One region of the Ruminococcus sp. AF20-12LB genome, then DNA from elsewhere that is predicted to be linked to it. Evidence: predicted binding sites of a transcription regulator. Region 1 holds the regulator's gene; the other holds the start of a gene.
What was found. Region 1 encodes LexA, which represses DNA repair genes until DNA is damaged. Its sites were predicted from a motif close to CNAACANNTGTTNG; they were not measured.
Positions count from the first base shown of each region.

Region 2: uvrA (excinuclease ABC subunit UvrA) is a predicted target of LexA. The motif match lies at 3,717-3,730, and genes of this name have one in related genera.

Region 1 is NZ_QUGH01000005.1:87,472-98,190, reverse strand. Features, by position in the region: gene nadD (nicotinate-nucleotide adenylyltransferase) at 1-429, shown strand, start outside; gene yqeK (bis(5'-nucleosyl)-tetraphosphatase (symmetrical) YqeK) at 416-1,030, shown strand; gene rsfS (ribosome silencing factor) at 1,037-1,402, shown strand; gene lexA (transcriptional repressor LexA) at 1,575-2,195, opposite strand; gene DWX61_RS08135 (biotin/lipoyl attachment domain-containing protein) at 2,410-3,852, shown strand; gene DWX61_RS08130 (YggS family pyridoxal phosphate-dependent enzyme) at 3,872-4,564, shown strand; gene DWX61_RS08125 (cell division protein SepF) at 4,589-5,242, shown strand; gene DWX61_RS08120 (YlmH/Sll1252 family protein) at 5,247-5,999, shown strand; gene aroB (3-dehydroquinate synthase) at 6,020-7,111, shown strand; gene lspA (signal peptidase II) at 7,108-7,644, shown strand; gene DWX61_RS08105 (RluA family pseudouridine synthase) at 7,696-8,610, shown strand; gene DWX61_RS08100 (cytidylate kinase-like family protein) at 8,713-9,354, shown strand; gene DWX61_RS08095 (AI-2E family transporter) at 9,522-10,719, shown strand, end outside.
Region 2 is NZ_QUGH01000011.1:78,880-89,598, reverse strand. Features, by position in the region: gene DWX61_RS13870 (stage II sporulation protein P) at 1-283, shown strand, start outside; gene lepA (translation elongation factor 4) at 366-2,174, shown strand; gene DWX61_RS13860 (hypothetical protein) at 2,186-2,563, shown strand; gene hemW (radical SAM family heme chaperone HemW) at 2,553-3,689, shown strand; gene uvrA (excinuclease ABC subunit UvrA) at 3,844-6,693, shown strand; gene DWX61_RS13845 (rod shape-determining protein) at 6,826-7,809, shown strand; gene recD2 (SF1B family DNA helicase RecD2) at 7,923-10,208, shown strand; gene DWX61_RS13835 (ComF family protein) at 10,205-10,719, shown strand, end outside.

The sequences.
Region 1 (10,719 bases):
AATCCTCACTTTGAGCTGTCTCTGATCGAGATGCATGAGGAAGGTTATACGTATACTTACCGGACTCTGGAACAGCTGAATAAAGCGAATCCGGACACAGAGTATTATTTTATCATCGGTGCAGATTCGCTTTTTAATTTTGATACCTGGATGGAACCGGAACGCATTTGTCATGAAGCAGTACTGGTAGTGGCAACCAGAGATCATACTCCATTGAAGGAACTTGATCAGCAGATGCAACTTCTGTCACAGAAGTATAACGGGAATTTTATTCGACTGGATACCATGAATATTGATGTTTCCAGTGAACTGCTCCGTTCCTGGCATGAAAGCGGGCAGAGTCTCCGCTACTATGTTCCCCAGCCTGTGATTTCCTATATCGAGAAAAATGATATCTATAAAGGAAATGATTCAGATGGGAAAATATGATTTTATCAAAATAAAAAAGAAACTTTCCAAATATCTGGATGAGGCCAGATTTGAGCATACAATGGGGGTTATGTACACTTGTGCTGCGCTTGCCATGGTTTATGATTATGATCTGGAGGATGCACAGGCTGCAGGACTTCTTCATGACAGTGCAAAGTGTATTCCTAATAAAAAGAAACTGAAGCTGTGCAGCCAGCATGATATTCCGGTATCAGATTTTGAAAAGGATCATCCGTTTCTTCTTCATGCCAAACTGGGGGCTTATGTGGCCAGCAGTAAATATGATATTAAAGACGAAGAGATCCTGACAGCGATCACTTATCATACAACAGGAAGACCGGGAATGAGCCTTCTTGAGAAGATCGTATATATTTCAGACTATATTGAACCAATGCGTGACAAAGCTCCGAATCTTGCGAAGGTGCGAAAGATTGCTTTTGAAGATCTGGATGAGTGTATGTATGAGATTTTAAAGGATACACTGGAATATCTGGAGGAAAATCCCAAGGAAATCGACAGTACGACCAGGGATGCTTATGTTTATTATAAAGAACTCCATGACAGAAAAATGCAGGATGCAGCCAACAGACAGGAGGATTAAAATTCTATGAGTATCGAAAAAGAGATGGTCCGGATCGCCTGCAAGGCACTGGATGATAAAAAAGCAAAGGATATCAAGATCATTGATATCCATGAGGTTTCCGTGATCGCAGATTATTTTGTGATCGCAAGTGCTTCCAACCAGAATCAGGTACAGGCAATGGTTGACAATGCAGATGAAATGCTTGGCCGTGCCGGATATGAAGCAAAACAGATCGAGGGAACCAGAAACTCCAGCTGGGTCCTCATGGATTACGGTGATATGATCATCCATATCTTTGATGAGGAAAACAGACTTTTCTACGATCTTGAGAGAATCTGGAGAGACGGCAAGATTCTTGATACGGAAGAATTTCTTGGTGAGAATGAGTAAAATTCGTTATATTGGTTTACTGTAAAAATATTATGTAAACTAAAAAGGAAATCAAAAAGCAGAAGTTTTCTGCTGAAAAAGAAAAGAGAGATACCTTTGTGGGGCGGTACAGCCACCTTAAAGATATCTCTCTTTTTAGATCACATTACATTGGGATCAGTTGTTTATGCTTTCATGAAAAGAAACGAAATACACCAAATACTTTGCCGAGAATCTGCAGATTACCGGTAATGATGATCGGTTCCATATTGTCGTTCTCCGGCTGAAGTCGATAATAACCATTTTCTTTGTAGAAGGTCTTAACTGTTGCAGAATCATCGATCAGAGCAACCACCATGTCGCCGTTTTCTGCTGTTGCCTGCTGCTTTACAAGAACCTGATCTCCATCAAAAATACCTGCATTGATCATACTGTCGCCTTTGACAGTCAGCATGAAACTTTGTTCATTGGGCATATATTCAGCCGGGATCGGAAAGTAAGCATCGATATTTTCCACTGCCAGGATCGGCTGTCCGGCAGCAACAGTGCCTACAAGAGGAACATTGACAACCTCGCGGCGGACCAGATTGAAATTATCATCAATGATCTCGATCGCACGGGGCTTGGTGGCATCTCTGCGGATATATCCGTTTTTTTCCAGAGCTTCCAGATGGGAGTGAACGGAAGATGTGGATTTCAGGTTTACTGCTTCACAGATTTCACGGACGGAGGGCGGGAAACCTCTGTTAAGGATCTCGTTTTTCATATAATCCAGTATTTCCTGCTGCTTTTTACTGATTCTGCCATATGTCATGTGTACTTACCTCCCTGGGTTGATTTTATCTGCTGTCGACCATAATATGACAGCATCACGAAATTATATTTTAAATAGTATAACATACTTTTGAAAAAATAGCAAACGGATATTCGGAAAGTATGTTCGCACGTTTTAAAGCTTGTATTCATTTAAATAAAATGTTACAATAAAACGAACTTTAAGAGATGAACGATGTAAAGGAGGCATTCATTTGCCGGACAATAAAGTACATTCCGGAAAAACTCCGGGATTCTTAGCAAAGCTTCGTAAAATTTTTGGTCTGAACATTGGAACTGTAATGTTCGGAGCAATTTTTATCTATATGATCTTTAGTGTGATTCTTTATCTTACAGCTTCTCATATGGAATCTTATCAGGTTCCCTCCGGTCCGTTATCCATGAATGAGACATACACAGGGCTGGCGATCATGACAGAGAACGTAGTGCAGGCAGATGCAGGCGGTTACGTTACATATTACGCAAGGGAAGGTACCAAGATCAATGCCAACGGTGCTGTTTACAGCCTGAACAGCTCAAGATCTGCAGACAATGTAACCTCTCTGAGCAGAGAGGAACTGGCGGATATACGCAGTAATATGCAAAGCTTTTCCAAAGGATTTGATCCCAGCAAATTTAACAGTACCTATAGTTTTAAATATCAGCTCAATGGAAGCATCCTTCAGTATGCTTCAGATAGTTCGGGAGCTTCTTCTGCAAGTACGACGTCTGAAGATGGAGAAGAAGCCACAGTTACAACAATAGTTTCCAGTGATCCGAATATCCGCCGTGCGCAGACAGACGGGGTCATCCTGTATTCTACAGATGGCTACGAAACAAAAACCGTTGATAATGTCACAGCAGCTGATTTTGATCAGAATTCCTATCAGGAAACGGATCTGAAAACAGATGGACAGATAAAGGCCGGAGATGATATTTATACGATCATTACAGATGAACGCTGGAGTCTTTTGATCCCTTTAAGTGAGAAGCAGGCTGCTAATCTGAAGGAGCGTACATCGATCCGCGTCAAGTTCCTGAAAGATGATCTGACGCAGACAGGAGACTTTTCGATCATGGAGATCGATGGGGCTAAATATGGCAAGATCGATTTTAATAAGGGGCTGATCCGATATGCGTCAGACCGGTTTCTGGAAATAGAGCTTGTCACGAACAATGTGACAGGTTTAAAGATTCCGTTATCTTCTATCGTAACGAAGGAGTTTTATGCAATACCTTCCAAATATCTTACGACGGATGCTGAAACGCAGCAATCGGGATTTATGCTTTCCGGCAGAAATAAAAAGGGCAACAGTACGAGAACCTTTGTCAGTGCCGGTATCTATGGCCGTGATGAGATCACAGACAAAGAAACACAGAAAACAAGCTATATTTATTACGTAGACAAGAATAAATTTAAAGAAGGCGATGCTCTTGTTGATCCGGATAGTGGAGAGAAGTTTATCATCGGAGATACAGAAGTTCTGGAGGGAGTTTTCTGTATCAATCAGGGATATGCGGTATTCCGCCGGATCGAGATCCTGGATGAAAATGAGGAATATGCAGTTGTATCAAAGGAAACCTATAATGGGCTTGTCCGATATGACCGTATTGTGAAAAATGCAGATAAAGTAAGTGAACAGGATATACTTTACTAATTAAAGGAGGCTTTATATCATGGTAGCGGAAAATTTGGCACAGGTGCAGAAAAATATTAATGAATCCTGCAATAAAATAAACAGAGATCCGAATGAAGTCACACTGATCGCAGTAAGCAAAACCAAACCGGTGGAGATGCTGAAGGAGGCTTATGATGCCGGAGCACGTGTCTTTGGAGAAAATAAAGTGCAGGAGATTGTAGATAAATATGATCAGATGCCTTCAGATGTCAAATGGCATATGATCGGACATCTTCAGCGTAATAAAGTAAAATATATTGTGGATAAAGTTGCAATGATCCATTCTGTAGATTCGCTTCGCCTGGCCGAGACGATTGAAAAAGAAGCAGCGAAAAAAGCGGTTATCGTCCCGATCCTTATAGAAGTAAATGTAGCGCAGGAAGAAAGTAAATTTGGTCTGAAACCGGAAGAAGTTTTACCGTTTATAGAACAGATCGCAGATTTTTCACACATTCAGATAAATGGGCTCATGACAATTGCTCCCTATGTTGATAATGCAGAGGAAAATCGCGAAATTTTCCGTGAACTTAAGAAATTAAGTGTTGACATTGCTGCTAAAAACATTAATAATGTTATTATGAGTGTTCTGAGCATGGGAATGACCGGAGATTACATGGTTGCCGTGCAGGAGGGCGCTACGATGGTGCGGGTAGGCACTGGTATTTTTGGTGCAAGAAATTACGCATTATAAGACTAATAAGATTGGAGATTTAAAATGGGCGTTTTAGACAAGTTTTTAGATGCCATCAAACTGAACGACGATTATGACGATGACGAATTGTTAGATGATAGCCTTCTTGAGGATGAGGACGATTATGACGACGATTTCCTCGATGAAGATGATGATATGGAAGAGAAACCAAAGAAGAAATTTTTTGAGAAATTTTCCAAGAAAAAAAATGACGAGGAAGAGGATTTTCTGGATGATGAGCCGGAAGATGAAGCGGTTAAGGCACCTGTTGCCAAGTCATCTGCAAAGACAGCTGCAGCCAAGGCTCCGGCAAGACAGGACCGTATTTCCAGACCGGCACCTTCTTCCAAGATCACCCCGATGCGTACAAGCAAGCGTTCTTCCCAGGCTGCAAATATGGAAGTTTGTGTGATCAAGCCTACAACAATGGAGGAAGCAAGAGAAATTGCGGATACACTGGTCGATAATTCTACTGTTATCCTGAATCTTGAAGGAATCGATGTGGAGCTTGCACAGAGGATCATCGATTTTACTTCCGGTGCATGTTATTCACTTGGAGGAAGCCTTCAGCAGGTATCCAGCTATATTTTTGTACTTGGACCATATAATGTAGATATTACAGGTGATCTTCAGAATATCCTTGGCGGTTCTGTGCCGTCTGTAAGAGTGGGTTATTAACCTCATGGATAAAGAAGAACTTTTTGTTAAGAGAATCCGTGAACTGGCAAATCTGGCCTATCAGAGAGATATTACCACATTTACGGATTTTCTTAATTTAAATGAACGGAATATTTTAAACAGTCAGAATTTTCATAAGCTGGGTGTTACAGCGGAAGGTTTTGGCGGATATGAGAATGCAGAGCGTCAGATGGTAGCCTTTCACCCTGATGCTCTTGCTTTTACATGGGAGTATCCCATTGATTGTATCCGGCTCGAACCAAAAGCAGTGAAATTTTCAGAAGATCTGACACATCGGGATTATTTGGGAGCGATCCTGAATCTTGGGGTTGACAGGAGTGTTGTTGGGGATATTCTTATAGAAGATCATACTGCGAGCTTTTTTTGTCTGCGTCAGATGACAGATTTTTTTCTGGAGAATCTGTGTCGTGTAAGACATACCACAGTTGTGGCGTCGAAGATAGAAGATCCGGGTGATCTTCCGAGACCGGAACTGAAACCAGTTAGTGGAACCTGTGCATCCGTACGCCTGGATTCTCTGATCGCGCTGGCTTTTGGAACTTCCAGAAGCAGTATTGTGCATTGTATTGAAGAAGGGCTTGTTTTTGTAAATGGAAAACTGATCACATCCAATGGTTATGAGCCCAAAGAGGGAGACATCATATCCGTTCGGAAAAAGGGACGTTTTATTTATGATGGAGTATCCCGTCAGACAAAAAAAGGACGTCTTGGGGTACGGATTCTGCTTTATATCTGAACAGCTAGGAGGAAAACGCAATGACAGCATCAAAATTACTTGTAAAACGAGAAGGTGATTTTCATTATCCCATCTGTTTTGAAGAAGATTTTTCTAATCTGGCACAGGTTATGAAGGAAGAGGGACTTGTCGACAGAAAAATCTGCATTGTGACAGATTCTAATGTGGGACCACTGTATGAAGAATCTGTAAGGCAGGTTTTAAGTGAGGTAAGTTCTGATATTTCTGTGTTCACCTTTGAGGCAGGAGAAAAAAACAAAAACCTTAATACCGTTTCGGCATTGTATCAGGTTCTGATCAAAAATGGTCTTGATCGAAAAAGTCTGCTTGTTGCATTAGGCGGTGGTGTGGTAGGCGACCTTACCGGATTTGGTGCAGCAACTTATCTCAGGGGGATTGACTTCATTCAGGTACCGACAACACTGCTTGCACAGGTAGACAGCAGTGTGGGTGGAAAAACCGGTGTAGATTTTCAGCAGTACAAAAACATGGTAGGAGCTTTTCACCAGCCACGTCTTGTTTATATGAACCTAAGCACTCTTTCTTCACTTCCGGCAGAACAGTTTGCCTGCGGAATGGGTGAGATTTTAAAAACAGGACTGATTTGTGATGGAGATTTTTTCCGCTATGTATGCTGTGAACAGAAAGAGATCAAAAAGCTGGACATGAAACAGATTGCCAGAATGGTACGCAGGTGCTGTGAGATCAAAGCCGGCGTTGTGGAGCGTGATCCAAAGGAACAGGGCGAGCGTGCACTTCTTAACCTGGGACATACTGTGGGGCATGCAGTAGAAAAACTTAAGAATTTCACCCTGCTCCACGGACAGTGTGTAGGAGTCGGATTGGTAGCTGCGGCATATCTTTCCATGAAACGAGGACTTCTGACCAGAGAAGAATATCAGGAAATCTGTCAGGGATGTTCGGATTACGATCTTCCGGTGCATGTAGAGGGCCTTATCCCGGAAGAAGTTCTTTCCGCAACAAAGAAAGATAAAAAAATGGAACAGGGACATATCAGGTTTATCCTGATGGATGGTATCGGAAAAAGCTTTATCGACAAAACAGTTACCGATGAAGAACTGCTTTCCTGTATTCAGGAGATAACTCTATGATCAGTCGTGTTAACCATCATCAGAAAATGTCTTTTAGTAAGTGTATGTCGGGGGACATTTTTTTACTGATCTTACTCGTGGCTGCAGATCAGGGAGCAAAATGGCTGTCATATCTGTATCTGAAAGGACAACCATCTGTTTCGCTGATTTCCGGCATACTTGAACTTCATTATCTCTATCCTGAAAACAAGGGAATCGCGTTTGGAATGTTTCAGGGAAGTGTATTCTTTTTTGCCATTGTGAGTGTGCTGTTTCTGGGAGTGATCCTCTATGCATGGATCCGTATTCCGAAAGAGCGGTTTTATCTGCCTTTGCTCACCATTGCTACAGTACTTGCAGCCGGTGCACTAGGAAATTTTATTGATCGTTTTTTCAGAGGATATGTGATCGATTTTATCTATTTTTCCCTGATCGATTTTCCGGTATTTAATCTTGCGGATGTTTATGTGGTTGTAAGTGGAATTTTTCTGATCCTGTTTGTGTGCACGAAATACAGGGATGATGATTTTGCGTTTCTGAATATCAAACAGTAATTCGGGCAGAGAGACATATAATGCATTTGTCTGTTCTTGTAGGAGATATAAATGGAAATATATGATTATACAGTAGAAAAAGAAGAATCAGGTATACGAATCGACCGCTATCTTGCTGAGAAAGACAGCGGTCTTTCCAGGTCTTTCCTCCAGAAACTTCTGAAAGAAGGACAGATTACCGTGGGCGAGAAAGCTGCCAAATCTAATTATAAGGTTCGTGAAAATGACAGGATCCATCTGGAGATCCCGGATTCCAGTGAGCCGGATATCATTCCGGAGGACATTCCGCTGGATATTCTTTACGAGGATGAAGATGTACTGATTGTTAATAAGCCCAAAGGGATGGTTGTACATCCAGCAGCCGGGCATTATCAGGGGACACTGGTCAATGCAGTTATGGCACATTGTGGTGACAGCCTTTCCGGTATTAACGGAGTGATGCGGCCCGGAATTGTCCACAGAATTGATAAGGATACCACCGGAGCGCTGTTGGTATGCAAAAATGATATTGCTCACCGGGATCTGGCAGAACAGCTGAAATGTCACAGTATCCGCAGACGCTACCGGGCAGTTGTGCAGGGAAATCTGAAAGAGGATGAGGGAACAATAGAGGGACCTATTGGACGGCATCCGACAGATCGTAAAAAAATGGCCATCAATCATAAAAATGGTAAAGATGCAATAACACATTATAAAGTGCTGGAACGTTTTGGCGAGGCCACGTATGTGGAATGTCGGCTTGAAACAGGGCGTACCCACCAGATTCGTGTGCACATGGCCAGTATCGGACATCCGCTTCTTGGGGACACGGTGTATGGTTCATCCAGAAATCCTTATCATCTGGAGGGACAGGCACTTCATGCAATGATTCTTGGATTTGTTCATCCACGTACCGGTGAATATATGGAATTTACAGCCCCACTTCCGGAATATTTTGTTAAATTGCTGATAAAATTGCGAAAATAGCTGGAAAACACGTGAAATATATTGTATAATAACTATATTAAAGAGGAAGCAGAGTTAATATTTACAAATTCGCTGAATCTGGACAGAAAGGATGTGGCTGTTATGAGTAACAATACAACAAGTTCTATTATTACTATCGGTCGTAAATATGGCAGCGCCGGAAGGCAGATCGGCCAGGAAGTTGCTAAATATTTTGGAATCAAATGCTATGATAAAGAGCTGCTGGAGCACGCAGCCAATGACAGTGGGATCTGCAAGGAGCTGTTTGAGCATCATGATGAGAAGCCAACAAACAGTTTTCTTTATTCTCTTGTGATGGATACTTATTCATTTGGGTATTCCTCAGCCGGATTTACAGACATGCCTATGAACCATAAGATTTTTCTTGCACAGTTTGAGGCAATCAAGAAGCTGGCTTCAGAAGGTCCTTGTGTAATGGTCGGCAGATGTGCGGATTATGCACTTGCAGATAATCCGGATTGTTTCAGTGTATTTGTTCATGCAAACCTTGACTGGCGTATCAACCGTATTTCTCAGAAATACAATAAAAATGCTAAAGAGGCCAAGGACATGATCAACAAAACAGACAAAAGCCGTTCCAGCTACTATAATTATTACACCAACAAGAAATGGGGATCTGCGGACAGCTATAATCTTTGTCTGGATAGCAGCAAGCTTGGCATTGATGGAACTGCGAAGGCAATTATCGAAGCCATTCACATTTATGACAGCCTGAAAAAATAAACATCAGATTTTAGACACCCTGCCATTTTTTATGGCAGGGTGTTTCAGCATTATAGGATAATTCTGCAGGCAGAATTATCCTATAAGTTATTAAAAGGAATGTTTATGTTTTTTTTAGACACAAACCAGAGATGCTATGTTATAATCACATGGTGGAGGAAATTACTATGAAAATTCGTTGGAACCATCGCTATGTGCAGTTAGGTGTGACTGCATTTCTGGTTATTGCTGCCAGTATTTTATTTTATTATGGGATTTTCCATATGAAATCTCTGATCACCGGAATTAAAACATTTTTCGGTATTATGGCGCCGATCATTTACGGAGCTGCCATAGCATATCTGCTAACTCCCATTGTTAATTTTCTGGAGCGGAAGATCATTTTTCCGATTTTTGAAAAAAGGAATAAAACACTTCAGAAAAAGGGGAGGAAAGTAGTACGCTGGATCTGTGTGATCCTTTCTGTATTTTTTATGTTTTTGGTCATTTATGCCCTTGTCATGATGATCCTTCCTCAATTGATTCGAAGCATCATGAATATTATCTACAGTTTTCCTCATTATGTAAGTGTAGTGGAAAACTGGTTAAACTCCGTCGTGGAAAAGGGATGGAAACTGAATCCGGATATGATCAGTCAGATCAATCAGTATTCCAGTAGATTACAGGAGTATTTGACAAATACGATCCTTCCCCAGATGCAGTTTATGATGAAAAATATATCTGCGAGCTTTCTGGATCTTCTTGTTTTTCTGAAGAATTTCCTTATTGGAGCGATCGTATCTCTTTATATATTGGCGGATAAAGAGGGGTTTATTGCCAAGGCAAAAATGGCGGTCTATGCAGCGCTTCCAACCAAATGGGCAACTTTTCTTGTTCATTCCATGCGTTTTACGCATAAAACTTTTGGTGGATTTATCAGCGGAAAGATCCTGGATTCTGCAATTATCGGTGTATTGTGTTATGTTGGAACATCGATCATTGGAACTCCATATGCGATTCTGGTCAGTGTGATCGTCGGTGTTACAAATGTTATTCCGTTTTTCGGTCCATATCTGGGAGCAGTTCCATGTATTCTTCTTATTTTGCTGGTAGATCCCATTCAGAGTTTGTATTTCCTGATCTTTATTCTGATCCTTCAGCAGTTTGACGGAAATATTCTTGGACCAAAGATCCTGGGTGAGTCGACCGGACTGTCCAGCTTTATGGTTATTGTTGCAATCATGGTCGGTGGTGGTTTATTTGGAGTTCCGGGAATGATCGTTGGAGTTCCGGTATTTGCCGTGCTGAATGCTGCCGTATGGAAGCTGATCGGACGTAGTCTTGATGAAAAAGATATGTCTGCAGATGCTGAGTTTTATAGAGATA
Region 2 (10,719 bases), on a different contig from region 1:
CTATACAGTCAGTCAGGGGGCAGTGAGTTATCTGCCCAATCCTTACATAGAAGAGAATCTGGCATTTTCCTTTCAGCTGGAATATCAGGCGGCACAGTATTACCCCGATCTTTACCGGGGAATCTATCTGGCAGGTCTTCGCTATAATCTGCATCTTAAGCCACGTGCGCTGCTTCTGGAGGCCGGAGCGCAGACAAATACCGTGGAGGAAGTCCGAAATGCCATGGAACCTTTTGCAGATATCTTAAACAGAGTTCTGAAAGGCAGTGACAAAGAAGACTGAAATATGGTATGATAAAGAGCAATATGGAAAAATATGCGTTCTGAACGCTTTATACGAGAGAAATTTAAGGAGGACTTCCTAAATGATAGACCAGAGTAAAATTCGGAATTTTTGTATCATTGCACATATTGACCATGGCAAGTCAACACTTGCGGACCGTATCATCGAGATGACGGGACTTCTTACCGAAAGGGAAATGCAGGCCCAGGTTCTGGATAACATGGACCTTGAGAGAGAACGAGGAATCACCATCAAATCCCAGGCGGTTCGTATTGTATACAAAGCCAAGGACGGAAATGAGTATATTTTTAACCTGATCGATACCCCGGGACATGTAGACTTTAACTATGAGGTTTCACGAAGCCTTGCTGCCTGTGACGGAGCGATCCTTGTTGTGGATGCAGCACAGGGAATCGAAGCTCAGACACTTGCCAATGTATATATGGCACTGGACCATGATCTGGATGTGGTTCCGGTGATCAACAAGATTGACCTTCCAAGTGCGGATCCGGAGCGTGTTATCAATGAGATTGAGGATGTGATCGGAATTGAGGCGCAGGATGCACCGCAGATCTCCGCAAAAACAGGACTGAATGTAGACCAGGTCCTGGAGCAGATCGTCAATAAGGTCCCGGCGCCGTCGGGGGATGTGGATGCACCGCTGAAGGCTCTGATCTTTGACTCTGTTTATGACCCTTATAAGGGTGTTATCGTATTTTGCAGAGTGAAGGACGGACGTGTGAAAAAGGGCACGAGGATCCATATGATGGCGACCGGATTCACCACGGAGGTTGTGGAGGTTGGATATTTTGGAGCGGGTCAGTTTATCCCATGTGACGAGCTGACAGCAGGCATGGTCGGATATATCACAGCCAGCATCAAGAATGTCCGTGATACCCGCGTGGGTGATACGGTAACGGATGCGGACAACCCCTGTGCAGAGGCGCTTCCGGGGTATAAGAAGGTAAACCCTATGGTTTATTGTGGCCTTTATCCGGCAGATGGTGCCAAGTACGGCGATCTCCGTGACGCACTGGAGAAGCTTCAGCTCAACGATGCTTCCCTTTATTATGAACCGGAGACATCGGTCGCTCTTGGATTTGGTTTCCGCTGCGGCTTCCTGGGACTTCTTCATCTTGAGATCATTCAGGAGCGTCTGGAGAGAGAGTATAACCTGGATCTTGTAACTACAGCACCGAGTGTTATCTATAAGGTCTATAAAACCAATGGTGAGATCATCGAGCTGACCAATCCCACCAACCTTCCGGATCCTTCAGAGATCGAATACATGGAAGAGCCCATGGTGAAGGCAGAGATCATGGTAACCACAGAGTTCATTGGTGCGATCATGGATCTTTGCCAGGAGAGACGTGGTCAGTATGAAGGCATGGAATATATGGAAGAAACCCGTGCACTCCTGAAATACAGACTGCCGCTGAACGAGATCATCTATGATTTCTTTGATGCACTGAAATCACGTTCCAGAGGTTATGCATCCCTGGATTACGAACTGGACGGATATGAGAGAAGTGAGCTTGTGAAGCTGGATATCCTTGTGAATAAAGAAGAAGTGGATGCTCTTTCCTTTATCGTGCATGCAGATACTGCTTACGAGCGCGGAAGAAAGATGTGTGAGAAGCTGAAAGACGAGATCCCGAGACAGCTCTTTGAGATCCCGATCCAGGCAGCTATCGGAAGCAAGGTCATTGCCAGAGAGACGGTAAGAGCCATGCGTAAAGACGTACTTGCCAAGTGCTACGGTGGAGATATCTCCCGTAAGAAGAAGCTTCTGGAGAAACAGAAGGAAGGTAAGAAACGTATGCGTCAGGTAGGTAACGTGGAGATCCCGCAGAAGGCATTTATGAGTGTCCTGAAGCTGGATGATAAATAGGAGATGACTTTTTGAAAAAAAATATAAAAAAACTGTTTCTGGCAGCAGGACTTCTGGCTATGACAGGAGCTCTGCTTACCGGATGTGGTTCAAAGAAGAAAAATGCAGAAGAGGAAAGTGTGATCAAAATCAGCACAGCGCCGGAACCGACTGCCACTCCTGATCCGAAAACAGTAGATCCGGATGCAGTGACGAGCAATGGAAATCTGACAATGGTCAATGAGTACCTGGCAGAAAACGGCAGCGAGGCCCTGGGGATAGATGGCGCGACACCGACACCGGCTGCTTCGGATGGAAGCATGGATACTGCCGGTGAAGCTGCAGCCTCCGGTGAAGATACTGATACAACAGATGCCGGTGGAGAGGAAGGAGCCATGGATGGAGAATAAGGCGAAAAAACCGCTGGAGCTCTATATCCATGTTCCGTTTTGTGTAAAAAAATGCGATTACTGTGATTTCCTTTCCGGACCTGCAGGAAAAGAGAGGCAGCGTGAATATTTCCAGGCTCTGGAAAGGGAGATCGCTGCTGTTCCGGATTTTTCGGACAGGGAGATCACCACAGTTTTTATCGGCGGAGGAACACCTTCCGTGCCGGATCCGTCTCTTGTGGGAGAGATACTGGATCAGATCAGAAATAAGTTTTTTATGGCCCCGGATGCTGAGATCACTATCGAAGCAAATCCGGGGACTTTATATAAAGAAAAACTTCAGATATATCTGGAACACGGGATCAACCGGCTGAGTCTGGGGCTTCAGTCCCCGCAGAACCGGGAATTAAAGATCCTTGGAAGGATCCATACGTGGGAAGAGTTTCAGGAGAGCTTTTTTATGGCAAGGGATGCAGGCTTTTCCAATATCAATATCGATCTGATGAGTGCCATTCCGGAACAGACCTATGAAGACTGGGAAAAAAATCTTCGCACGGTGGCAGGGATTTCGCCGGAACATATTTCCGCCTACAGTCTGATCATTGAGGAAGGCACTCCTTTCGGGGAGAGAAAGCTGAAATTACCGGATGAGGATACGGAGTACCGTATGTATGAGAATACGGCAGGAATCCTGGAGGAATATGGGTTTCATCAGTACGAGATCTCCAATTATGCAAAAGGCGGACGGGAATGCCGCCATAATAAGGGATACTGGCAGAGAATCGATTATCTGGGGCTGGGACTTGGGGCGTCTTCACTTCTGGATCATATGCGTTTTTCCAATACTGCGGATATGAAGGAATATATTGGAAACAGTGCGTTTCCGGATAAGATCCGTCAGAATATGGAGAGTCTTACAGAGGCAGATGAGATGGCTGAGTTTATGTTTCTGGGGCTTCGGATGACAGAGGGCGTTTCAATGAAAGCGTTTGCGGAATATTTCGGAAAAAATATGGAAAACGTTTACGGAGAGGTCCTGAAAAAGCATCTGGAGATCGGAATGCTGGAACAAAAAGGAGACAGGATATATCTTTCGCGAAAGGGAATCCATGTGAGCAATGGAGTGATGGCAGATTTTCTGCTGTAGAAAAATTTGTCGATTTTTTCACCTTGACGAACGGATGTTCTGGCAGTATACTGATAAAAAATCAGAAGTTTTACAGCAGAATAAGAGAGGTAGATTCTGCTGTTGAGAAGAATACCGGAATATTTTTGTATGACCGGACAGAGTAGGAGGTTTCATGTCAGCAGAAGCAAACGATAAGAAGCGTTTTATCAGGATACGCGGAGCCAATGAGAATAATCTTAAGAATCTCAGCGTCGATATTCCCAGAGACCAGTTTGTGGTACTTACCGGACTCAGCGGCTCCGGTAAGTCATCTCTTGCATTTGATACCATTTATGCAGAGGGACAGAGACGTTATATGGAGTCACTTTCTTCCTATGCGAGGCAGTTCCTGGGACAGATGGAGAAACCGGATGTGGAGAGTATCGAGGGTCTTCCGCCGGCAATCTCCATTGATCAGAAGTCAACGAACCGGAATCCCCGTTCTACAGTGGGTACGGTAACAGAAATCTATGATTATTTCCGACTTCTGTATGCCCGTGTGGGAATCCCGCACTGTCCCAAATGTGGAAGGGAAATTCGCAAACAGACGGTAGATCAGATGGTGGATCAGATCATGACGCTTCCGGAACGCCAGAAGATCCAGCTTCTTGCACCGGTAGTACGGGGCCGCAAGGGAACCCATGTCAAACTTCTGGATCAGGCCAGAAGAAGCGGGTATGTGAGAGTGCAGATCGACGGAAATCTCTATGAGCTTTCCGAGGAGATCAAGCTGGATAAGAATATCAAACATAACATTGAGATCGTTGTGGATCGACTTATTGTGAAACCGGGAATAGAGAAGCGTCTTTCCGATTCCATTGAAACCGTACTGGATCTGGCGGATGGTCTGCTGGTAGTAGACACTATGGACGGGAAGCTTCTGAATTTCAGCCAGAGTTTTTCCTGCCCGGATTGTGGCATCAGCATTGATGAGATCGAACCCAGGAGCTTTTCCTTTAATAATCCATTTGGTGCCTGCCCGCAGTGTCTGGGTCTTGGATATAAGATGGAATTTGATATCGATCTGATGATCCCGGATAAGAAACTGAGTATCAATGAAGGGGCTATCGCTGTTCTCGGATGGCAGTCCTGTACCACGCAGGGAAGCTTTTCCAGAGCGATCCTGGATGCCCTGGCAAGGGAATATGAATTTTCTCTGGATACGCCTTTCTGCGAGTATCCGAAAAAGGTTCAGGATATCCTCATCCATGGTACCGGCGGTCATTCTGTGAAGGTTTATTATAAAGGACAGCGAGGAGAAGGTGTTTACGATGTGGCGTTCCCGGGACTGATCCGCAATGTGGAGCAGAGATACCGTGAAACCGGTTCTGAGGCCATGAAGCAGGAATACGAGAGCTTTATGCAGATTACTCCGTGCACCACATGTAAGGGACAGAGGCTGAAGAAAGAGTCACTGGCAGTGACTGTGGCGGATAAGAATATTTATGAAGTGACCAATATGCCGGTACAGAAGCTGCAGGGTTTTCTCTGCAATCTGAAGCTTTCAAAGCAGCAGGAGCTTATTGGAAGGCAGATCCTGAAGGAAATCCGTGCCAGAGTTGGATTTCTGGCAGAGGTTGGTCTGGAGTATCTTTCACTTGGAAGAGCTACCGGAACCCTTTCCGGCGGAGAGGCTCAGAGAATCCGTCTTGCCACACAGATCGGATCCGGGCTTGTGGGGGTTGCATATATCCTGGATGAGCCGAGTATCGGGCTTCACCAGAGAGATAATGACAAGCTTCTGGGGGCACTGATGCGTCTCCGTGATCTTGGAAACAGTCTGATTGTGGTGGAGCACGATGAAGATACCATGCGTGCGGCAGACTGTGTCATCGATATCGGCCCCGGAGCCGGAGAACATGGTGGACAACTGGTCGCAATGGGGACAGCTGAGGATCTGATGAAAAATGAGGAGTCTGTGACAGGAGCTTATTTAAGCGGAAGGCTGAAGATCCCGGTACCGGAAGTGAGGAAGGAACCAATCGGATTTCTTCATATAAAGGGTGCGGCAGAGAACAACCTGAAGCATATCGACGTAGATATTCCTTTGGGAGTGATGACCTGTATCACAGGTGTTTCCGGCTCCGGTAAGAGCTCTCTGATCAATGAGATCTTGTACAAGAGACTTGCCAGAGACCTGAACCGTGCCAGAGTGATCCCCGGGAAACATGATGACATCCTGGGTATCGATCAGCTGGATAAGGTGATCAATATCGACCAGTCCCCGATCGGAAGAACTCCCCGTTCCAATCCTGCCACATATACCGGGGTTTTTGACCAGATTCGTGATCTTTTTGCAGCCACCGCAGATGCCAAGGCAAAGGGCTACAAGAAGGGCCGTTTCAGTTTTAATGTCAAGGGTGGACGGTGCGAGGCCTGCAGCGGTGACGGAATCATCAAGATCGAGATGCATTTTCTTCCGGATGTATACGTGCCTTGCGAAGTCTGTAAGGGCAAACGCTACAATCGTGAGACTCTGGAAGTGAAGTATAAGGGCAAGAGCATTTATGATGTATTGAATATGACTGTGGAAGAAGCACTGACATTTTTTGAGAATGTACCGTCAATCCGGAGAAAGATCGAGACCCTGTACGATGTAGGGCTTTCCTATATCCGTCTGGGGCAGCCCTCCACCACTCTTTCCGGAGGAGAAGCACAGCGTATCAAGCTTGCTACAGAACTCAGCAAGCGCAGTACCGGAAAGACGATCTATATCCTGGATGAGCCTACCACAGGACTGCACTTTGCGGATGTCCACAAGCTGATCGAGATCCTGCGCCGTCTGTCTGAAGGAGGAAACACCGTTGTGGTCATTGAGCACAATCTGGATGTGATCAAGACGGCGGATCATATTATTGATATCGGACCGGAAGGCGGTGACAGAGGCGGAACGGTAATTGCCAGAGGAACTCCGGAGGAAGTAGCAGAGAATCCGGTTTCCTACACCGGTAAATATGTGAAAAAATATCTGGAACAGAAATAACCGGTAAAAGTTCTTTTCAATTTCTGTGGTTTTGTATATAATGAAGTGCGGGAACGTTTCGGCACAGACCGGAACAGAATAAGTCAGAAATGCGTCAGCATACGAATGAGTATGACGCAGGCGGGAGGATTTATGCCGGCAAAGGATATTGGAATCGATCTGGGAACCAGAAACAGTCTGGTGTTTTCCACAGGCAAGGGGATCGTTTTAAGAGAGCCCTCTGTGGTTGTTTATGATAAAGATACAGAGAAGATCAGAGCGATCGGTGAGGAAGCCAGACAGATGGCAAGCCATCTGACTTCCAATATGGAAGTGATCTGGCCGATCCGAAGAGGTGTGATCGTAGATTATAATGTAATGGAAAAGATGCTGAAATATTTTATTTCACAGGCTATGGGACGAAGAGCGTTCCGGAAACCGAGAGTCAGCATCAGTGTTCCGAGCGGGATCACGGAGATTGAGCGTAAAGCAATTGAGGAAGCTGCCTATCAGTCAGGAGCCAGGGAAGTTTTTCTTGTGGACGAGCCTATCGCTGCTGCTATCGGTGCAGGTGTAGATATCACCAAGCCATTTGGTAATCTGATCGTGGATATCGGTGCAGGGACTACAGATGTTGCGGTCATATCGGTAGGGGGAGTGGTTGTTTCCACTTCTGTGAAGGTTGCAGGAGATAATTTTGATCATGCGATCATGAATTATGTACGTGAGAAGCATAGTCTCTTTATCGGGGAGGATGCAGCGGAGAATATCAAGATCAAGATCGGAACAGCCAGTGAAGAAGCGGATCTTCGAACGATGGAGGTCAAGGGCAGAAATATCATCACAGGACTTCCGAAGGTGGCAACACTGACTTCTGAGGAGATCCGGACCGCTTTGAGGGAAACGACCGGGCAGATCGTGGAGACTGTACATGGTGTTCTTGAAAAAACACCACCAGAGCTGGCGGCAGATATCATGGACAGAGGAATCGTTCTTACAGGTGGAGGTGCCATGCTGCATGGAATGGATACATTGATCGAGCAGAAAACAGGAGTCAGCACACTGACTGTACAGGATGCAATGCTTGTAGTGGCTGCAGGAACAGGAAAATATGCGGAAATCATGTCAAGGATGTAAACCGTTATGGGTCGTCTGGACGGCACAGGAGCAGAGAAGAGATTGCCGCAGGAAACTCATACAGATAAGGCGCTGCAGCTGCAGTGCCTTTTGCTGTTATCAGAGGTTTACAGATGGAGAAGAAAATGAGTGAGACAGTTACAGGATATATAGATCATGTGATCTTCCGGAATGAAGATAATGGATATACGGTCATGGTACTGAAAGGGATGGAAGAGGAACAGGAACTGACCTGTGTGGGAACATTTCCTGCAATCACCCAGGGGGCTGCCATTGAAGCTTCCGGAAATTATACAACACATCCGGTGTATGGTAAACAGTTTCAGATATCCTCCTACGTAGAAAAAATGCCGGAGGATGCACTGGCCATGGAACGTTATCTGGGTTCCGGCGCGATCAAAGGGATCGGTGCGGCACTGGCGGCCAGGATCGTACGTCGTTTCGGCGATGATACCATGCGTATTGTGGAGGAAGAACCGGAGCGGTTGGCTGAGATCAAGGGAATCAGCGAAAAAAAGGCCATGGAGATCGCAGAACAGATGACGGAGAAAGCAGATATGCGCCGCGCTATGATCTTTCTCCAGAAATACGGGATATCGCTGAATCTCGGCGCAAAGATCTATCAGAAATACGGACAGACTGTATATGGAGTCCTGCAGGAGAATCCGTATCGCCTTGCAGAGGATATCAGTGGTGTGGGATTCCGTATCGCAGATGAGATCGCTTCCCGGATCGGGATCCATACAGATTCAGATTACAGGATAAGAAGCGGAATGCTGTATACTCTCCTACAGGCTTCAGGAGAAGGCCATATCTATCTTCCGAAGGAGGAACTTTTTTCCAGGGCATCCGGACTTTTGGGAGTAGATTCCTCCTACATGGAAAAACATCTCATGGACATGATAGTAGACCGGAAACTGATCCTGAAAGAAACAGAAGAAGGTGCAGTTGTCTATCCCACACGATATTATTATCTTGAGCTGAATTCAGCCAGAATGCTCTGTGAGCTGAACATTCTCTGCCCGGAAGATGAGGAGATGGTGGAGAAACGGATCAACAGGATCGAAAAGGAGACAGGAACCCGGTTAGATGAAATGCAGAAACAGGCAGTGGCGGCAGCTGCCAGTCATGGTCTGTTCATTCTGACTGGAGGGCCGGGAACCGGAAAGACTACAACGATCAATGCTATTATCCGTTATTTTGAAGAGGAAGGCGCTGAGCTGCGGCTTGCAGCCCCTACCGGCCGTGCAGCCAAGCGAATGACAGAGGCTACCGGATACGAGGCTCAGACGATCCACAGACTTCTGGAACTGAACGGGATGCCGGAGGAAGAGCAGGAAGGCCGTGCAGTTCATTTTGACAGGAATTCGGAGAATCCGCTGGAAGCGGATGTGATCATCATTGATGAGATGTCCATGGTAGATATCGCACTGATGCATTCATTGCTTCTTGCAGTGACAGCAGGGACCAGGCTGATCCTGGTAGGTGATGAAAATCAGCTTCCCAGTGTAGGCCCGGGAAATGTTCTGAGGGATATTATCCGCAGCGGCTGTTTTTCGGTAGTAGAGTTGAAAAAGATTTTCCGCCAGGCATCTGAAAGTGATATTGTGGTGAATGCCCATAAGATCAACCGGGGCGAGCAGGTGACCATCAATAACAAGAGCCGAGATTTCTTTTTTCTGAAAAGATATGACGCGGACATCATTATCCGTGTGGTGATCGCACTGATCCAGGAGAAGCTTCCGCGTTATGTAGATGCAAAGCCTTATGAGATTCAGGTGCTCACTCCTATGCGTAAGGGACTTTTAGGTGTGGAGCGGCTGAACCAGATCCTTCAGAGATATTTGAACCCGCCGGATGAAAAGAAAAAGGAGAAAGAGATCGGACAGCGTCTTTTCCGTGAAGGGGATAAGGTGATGCAGGTGAAGAACAATTACCAGCTGGAGTGGGAAATCCTTGGACGATACAAGATTCCTGTGGATAAAGGCGTGGGCGTGTTTAACGGAGACACCGGTATTATGACGGAGATCAATGAATTTGCGGAAACGGCCACCGTGGAATTTGAGGATGGCAGACAGGCAGAATATTCCTTCAAACAGCTTGAGGAACTGGAACTTGCCTATGCAGTGACCATACATAAGTCCCAGGGCTCAGAATATCCGGCAGTGATCCTTCCGATCCTTTCCGGACCAAGGATGCTGATGAATCGGAATCTTCTGTATACAGCAGTGACCAGAGCCAGAAAATGTGTTACCGTAGTAGGCAGCGAGACCACTTTTGCGGAGATGATCCGCAATGAAAAACAGCAGCAGAGATACAGCTCTCTGGACAGACGGATCCGGGAGCTGGATGAATCTGAACAGAAAGAGAGCGCCATCGGGGAGAAAGGACTTTCTTGAAAAAAACAACAGATTTTTTACTGGACATGCTTTACCCGAAAAAATGCCCGCTGTGTCATCAGATACTGAAAGAAAAAGATCGGCTGATCTGTCCGGAGTGTTCCGGAAAGGTCAGACCTATATCTGGTCCCCGGTGTATGAAATGCGGAAGACCGGTAAAAATGGAAGAAGAATACTGTGAAGACTGCCGCAAGGGTGCTCATCATTTTACGGAGGGCAGAAGTATTTTCTGGTACGGAGAGGTCTGGAGACAGTCTCTGGTACGATTTAAGTATTACGGATGTCGGGAATATGGGGATTTTTATGCAAAGGCAATGAGCGTCTTCGGAAAAAAATATCTGGAACGGTGGAAGCCTGATCTGATCGTTCCCGTTCCTCTGCATCCCAGAAAAAAAAGGATGAGAGGCTTTAACCAGGCAGCGTATCTGGCAGAAAGGCTCAGTGATCTTACAGGGATCCCATGGAATGAGCATCTGGTAAAGAAGATACGAAGCACAAGATCTCAGAAAAA